DNA from 2 places in the Gottfriedia sp. NPDC057948 genome. Region 2 is predicted to be linked to the other one. Evidence: predicted binding sites of a transcription regulator. Region 2 holds the regulator's gene; the other holds the start of a gene.
What was found. The regulator Rex, encoded in region 2, represses fermentation and respiration genes when NADH is low (regulators of the CRP and FNR family bind a similar motif). The targets are predictions, from matches to a motif close to TTGTGAAATATTTCACAA.
Positions count from the first base shown of each region.

Region 1: ACFVRR_RS06450 (formate/nitrite transporter family protein) is a predicted target of Rex. The motif match lies at 1,314-1,331, and genes of this name have one in related genera.

Region 1 is NZ_JBHVPN010000002.1:529,341-532,556, forward strand. Features, by position in the region: gene ACFVRR_RS06445 (GDSL-type esterase/lipase family protein) at 1-326, opposite strand, end outside; gene ACFVRR_RS06450 (formate/nitrite transporter family protein) at 441-1,244, opposite strand; gene ACFVRR_RS06455 (DUF2573 family protein) at 1,509-1,763, shown strand; gene ACFVRR_RS06460 (proline dehydrogenase family protein) at 1,956-2,873, shown strand; gene ACFVRR_RS06465 (YuzL family protein) at 3,049-3,189, opposite strand.
Region 2 is NZ_JBHVPN010000031.1:3,944-7,159, reverse strand. Features, by position in the region: gene groES (co-chaperone GroES) at 1-135, opposite strand, end outside; gene ACFVRR_RS23665 (CPBP family intramembrane glutamic endopeptidase) at 410-1,081, shown strand; gene ACFVRR_RS23660 (redox-sensing transcriptional repressor Rex) at 1,128-1,754, opposite strand; gene ACFVRR_RS23655 (ABC-F family ATP-binding cassette domain-containing protein) at 1,916-3,216, shown strand, end outside.

The DNA of each region.
Region 1 (3,216 bases), on a different contig from region 2:
TTTGCGCCACTAACAGCTAAATTAGTGATTGTTGTTGGCTGTTTATACTCTTTTTGTAGAATGGTTTTTAATCTCCCTACATAACCTGTTCCTTCATCATCACCGACACCACGCGTAAGTGAGTCTCCTAATGCAACAATCTTCAGTTTATTATTTTTGTGAACACTGTCATTTTGATTATTTTTCTGAGCGTTATTATTCACGATTAATTTGCTTTTTTGAGGATTTAAAACAGAATAAGCACCTTTCACGAAGCCATATGATAATAGAAGAAAACAAAGTAATGAAATGAACATGATAAACCGAACAAAATGATTGTATTTCAAATTTCACACCACCAAAAAAGGAAAAATTTTCATTATAAAATCATTATTACCATAATAAAATTAGATTTGCACGAAAAAACCTGTCCTCATAAAAAGAAGACAGGTTTTTTTGTTTTATGAAGCACGTTTTAATTCTTTTACTTCTAATTTTTGTTCATTATTTAAGAAGTAATATGCCATTCCGACACCAACTGAACCACCAATAATATTTCCAAGTGTCACTGGAATTAAATTATGCAATACATCACTAAAAGAAAAGGCTACATCATGTGGCATAATGTAAGATAATGTAAAGACAGCTATATTTGCGATACTATGTTCATAACCAGAGAAGAAGAAAGCAAAGACTAATAAAAAGATCAGTAACATTTTTGCTAAATCATCTTTAAATCTAGTTGGTAAAAAACAAGCAAGACAGACAAGCCAATTACATAAAATACCTTTAAAAAATAAGTGGAAAAATGATGCGTGAATTTTATGGTCGACTACGCTTGTTAAGAAATGATCAGCAGGAAAATCTTTTGCTAAACCAGTAAAAAAATAAATAATCGCAAAAATAAATGCTCCAATAATATTGCCTGAGTAACATGCAATCCAGTTTTTTACTAAATCTAGTTTTGAAGTTTTTTTAGCTAATGTTGAGAAGGTAAAATACATCGTATTACTAGTAAATAATTCTCCACCACCATAAATAATCATAATTAATGCTGTAGAGAAAACCAGTGGATAAGCTACAGATGAAAATGGTGAATTTTGTAATCTAAATAATTCGGCTAATTTTAAACAGACAATGAGAATAAAGCTTATATAAATAGAAGCTAAAGCAGCGCGTGTTAAATATTTAACTAAGCTTTGGTCTAGTAATTTCTTTTTTTTAAGAGCTAAATCGATACAATATTGGATACTATCACGTTCCAAATGTTTTCACTCCCTATGCGTACTTTGATTAACACATACATAGTATACAAACAAAAAACGAAGATGAGTTTGTGAAATTATGAACAAATTATGAAATTGAATAAGTTATATATTATTTATTATTTTTACTTTACATTTGTAAATAATCACCTTAATACTGGTTGAAGATATAATATAATTTCATAGTAAACAAGTTTAGGTAAAAAAAGGAGAGATTCAAATTGTATTTCGAAAACTTGTAATAATATGGAGAGGTGATTTCGTTTGGAAAATGAATTTGAAGCAAAATTTGATGCGTTACTAAAAGATTATACGGAGTTGTTATTGGGTGATTGGTCAGAGGAAAAACAAGCAAAGGTAGAAAAATGGGTTATGTATACATACATATCAAAAACAATGCCTAGATTTGTAAATCATTGGAATAAAGAATATCCACAAGCTAAAGAAGAAGTTATTAAATTAATTAGAGAGATTAAAATGTTAAATGATCAGCATTTGGCAAACAAAAATAAGCAATAAATTTATCCATAATTTTCAAAGATGACGGTAGTAATTAATTATGATAATATAATATTAAGTAAGGGCATACATTTTTCAATAAACAAAATTCGACAAATTATTAAATAATTGTTTTAACAAATTTCAATAGATGATACATTAGTAATATATATAGAGAAAAGTAAAGTAAAGTTTAATTTTGGGGGTAGAGTAATGGAACAAGTTATGAAGAATGCTTTTTTATTTATGTCTAAAAATAAGTTTTTGACTAAAATGGCTAAAAAATATGGCCTAAGATTTGGTGCAGGACGTTTTGTTGCAGGCGAAACAATCGATTTAGCTACAAAAGTTATTAAGGACTTAAATAAAAAGAATTTAAAAGTAACAATTGATTATCTTGGAGAATTCGTTGACACGGTTGAAGAAGCAAATGAAATGGCTGATCACTGTATCGAAGCAATTGAAGCGATTGGAAAAGAAAAATTAAATTCACAATGTTCTCTAAAAATGACTTCGATGGGTCTTGATATTTCTGACGAGTTAGTTTTATCAAACATGCGTCGTATTTTAGAGGCAGCTAAAAAGAATGGTGTATTCGTTACAATTGATATGGAAGATTTCACTCGTTGTGAAAAAACAATTCGTATCTTTAAGCAATTAAGATCTGAGTACGATAATATCGGAACAGTTATTCAAGCTTATTTATACAGAACTGAAAACGATATTACAGATTTAAACAGCTTAAAACCAAATTTACGTTTAGTAAAAGGTGCTTATAAAGAGCCTGCTGAAGTAGCATTCCCAGAGAAAAAAGATGTGGATGAAAACTTCAAAAAAATCATTAAAATGCACTTATTAAACGGTAACTTTACTGCAATCGCTTCACATGATGAAGCAATGATTGAATATACAAAACAATTAGTAAAAGAACATAATATTCCAAATGATCAATTTGAGTTCCAAATGTTATACGGAATTCGTACAGAGCGCCAATTAGAGCTTGTTAAAGAAGGCTATAATATGCGAGTTTATGTTCCTTATGGTACTGACTGGTACGGATACTTCATGCGTCGTCTTGCAGAACGTCCTGCAAACGTTGCGTTCGTATTAAAAGGTATGTTCAGTAAATAATTCTAAAATTAAAGGCTAACTAAAAAGGATTGAGTGAGGATCCTTTTTAGTCAGCCTTTTTCTCTTTATACAGGATTTTTTTGTGATAAGTAGTTATTAGTAAAACAACATTATTCATATCATTGCTTTAGTCAGCAAGGTCCTAGTTTTGCTATTAAATTTGAGTGAAAAAAGCTTACTGACCCATGTTTTTTTTACCGTACTGCTGATTATTACTTTGTCTACCTTTTTCTTCTTTTTGATCTCCATGACTTGCATTACCTTGAACACTTGCTGCACTAACTCCACCCTTTGATGGATTTCTTTCACGTTTCATATCTTATCACCTCCATTTCTTAGACTA
Region 2 (3,216 bases):
GCCAGTACCTACTGCAACAACTTTGCCTTCTTGTGGCTTTTCTTGTGCACTACCTGGTAACACGATACCACTAGCAGTTTTTTCTTCAGACTCAACAAGCTCAATTACAACACGATCACCTAATGGCTTTAACATGTGTAATACCTCCTCAATAATCAAATCATTATTTTTTAGCACTCATGTATATTGAGTGCTAACACAATTATTAGTTTAAATAATATCAAAAAATTTTGCAAGCCCGAAGCAGGCACTTTTCTTGTCGAAATTTAATAAGTTTTTTTCTTTACAATCAAAAGTAAAATAAAAAGTGAAAATTTCTTTTAAGAAACAAAAGAAACGAGTAAAATAATGTACGTGTTGTTATAAACCTTTGGGTTCTGAAAAATATCAACACAAAGGAGCTATCGTATTGAAAACTAGAGATTTATGGATTTTATTAACGTATGTCGTTCTTCAATATTCAGCGGTATTTGGGGTGCCCTATTTATTAAATAGTAACTTATACGTTGGAGTGGATCAGAAAACAGCTTCTCTTGAAGCGGTGGCATTATGGGGTTGTATTAGTTTCATAAGTGGATTAATTATCATACTTATCTTATTACATAAGCCAATTTATGAAGGAATTAAAAACCTAAAAACTAATTATCGTACAATAATAAATTGGGTTATTTTAGGTTACTTCATAACAATGCTAACTCAAATTGTCTGTAATTTAATTTTAATTTATGTACTTGATTTACATAAAGGCTCAGAAAATACTCAAAATATCATAAACATCGCTAAGCTTAACCCGGCTTTTATTATCATCCCAAGTTTAGTTGCACCCATTTTAGAAGAGATTATTTTTCGTCGTATTATTTTTAAAAGGCTATATAATCGTTTACCATTTATTATTTCTGCTGGAATTAGTTCAGCGATCTTTTCGCTTATGCACGGTGACTTGCCCTTCTTTTTATCATACTTTTTAATCGGTTTTGTATTTTGTTATCTGTATAAACGAACAAACTCAATTATGGTACCAATCTTAACACATATGTTAATGAACTCTTTTGTTGTTTTTCAGCAGATCAATTTACATTAAAACCAAAACCCCCAAATTCTTTGGGGGTTTTTATTTTGATATGAATTTATTGTTGTAAAAAATATGCCAATGTTTGCAGTTCAACTGCTAAGTCTATATGATGAATGCGAATTTGTTCTGGTACACTAATTCGTGCAGGTGTGAAATTTAAGATTCCTCTAATATTTTTTCCATTTAATCGATCAGCTATTGATTGTGCTACAGGTGCAGGAACAGTTAAAATAACGATTTGAATATCTTCATTCATAACTTCCTCTAGATTATCTAGATTATAAACGGGTACTCCACCTATTTCAGTACCGATTTTATTTGGATCAATATCAAATGCCATCTCAATTTTTGTATTATTATTTTTTATAAAATTATAATGTAAGAATGCAGTTCCTAAATTACCAACACCAATTAATGCAACTTTCATAACTTCATGCTGGTTAAGCGCTTTCGAGAAAAAAGTTAATAAATAGTTTACGTTATAGCCATAACCTTTTTTACCAAGTGCTCCAAAATATGAAAAATCTCTTCTGATTGTAGCGGAATCTACCTTTACTGCTTCACTTAACTCTGCTGAAGAAACTCTTTGTTTACCTGATAAAGACAAATTCTTTATAAAACGGTAATATAAAGGTAGACGTTTAGCAGTAGCTTGTGGAATTTTAATTTGTTCCGAATCCATTTTTTAATCCCCCACTTACTGTAATTCTTTTTACTATGGTGTGTATTTTGACTTTATTTTAGTAATAAAGTACTTGTTCTAATGTAAAATATACACTATATTTAAGAATTTTGACAGTCTACAGTTACATACATAAAAAATTTTGCAATGAGGTGTTATCCATGATTCTTTTACAAGTAAATAATGTCTCAAAGTATTTTGGTAGTGACATTATACTTTCAAATATAAAATTAGAAGTTCAAACGAGTGATCGAGTTGCCATTGTTGGGCGTAATGGTGCGGGAAAATCTACATTATTGAAAATCATAGCAGGCGAAATATCCTATGATGGCCGTGAAATAAATAAACCTAAAGACGTTACTGTAGGCTACCTAGCCCAAAACTCTGGTTTACAAAGCGATAAAACGATTTGGGAAGAATATTATTCTGTATTTAATCATTTAGTAGAGATGCAGGACAATATGAGAAAATTAGAAGTTAAAATGACTAGGGAGGAGGTCTACTCTAATCAAGCCGTTTATGACAAGGTTATGAATGAATATGATCATCTTCAATATACTTTCAAAGAAAACGGTGGTTACCAGTTTGAAGCAGATATTCGTTCAATAATTAGTGGTTTAGGTTTTAGTAATGAAGATTACGAAAAAAAAATTTCTTCGTTAAGCGGTGGACAAAAGACGAGACTGGCATTAGGTAAGCTATTATTGACAAAGCCTGATTTGTTAATCCTGGATGAGCCTACGAACCATTTAGATATTGACACTCTAAGTTGGTTAGAGCGCTACTTACAGTCATACCCTGGTGCTGTATTAATCGTTTCCCACGATCGATATTTCCTTGATCAAGTTGTTAATATTGTTTATGAAATATCTAATCATAAGCATCAACGATTTGTTGGTAATTATAGTAAGTACCTTGATCTAAAAGCAGCTCAATATGAACAAGAGTTAAAACAGTTCGAAAAGCAACAAGATGAAATCTCTAAACTTGAAGATTTTGTGCAACGTAATATTGCGCGTGCTTCAACTACCAAAAGAGCTCAAAGTCGTAGGAAACAATTAGATCGTATGGTTCGATTAGACAGGCCACTTGGAGACGAATCTTCGGCTAATTTTTCATTTACAATTGAAAAACAAAGTGGTAATGATGTGTTGTCTGTACAAGATTTATTTATTGGCTATGATCGTATCCCAACAATTGATGAGCCGATGAGATTCGTACTGAATCGAGGCGATAGTGTTGCTTTAGTCGGTCCAAATGGTGTTGGTAAATCGACATTACTTAAAACGATTATAGGAGATTTAGAAAAATTACAGGGAACGATTGATTTTGGTGCAAACGTTTCGGTTGGATATTATGATCAAGAGCAAGCAAAACTAACTTCTAATAAAAGAGTATTAGACGAACTTTGGGATGATTATCCATTAAAGCCCGAACAAGAAATTCGAACAATATTAGGGAA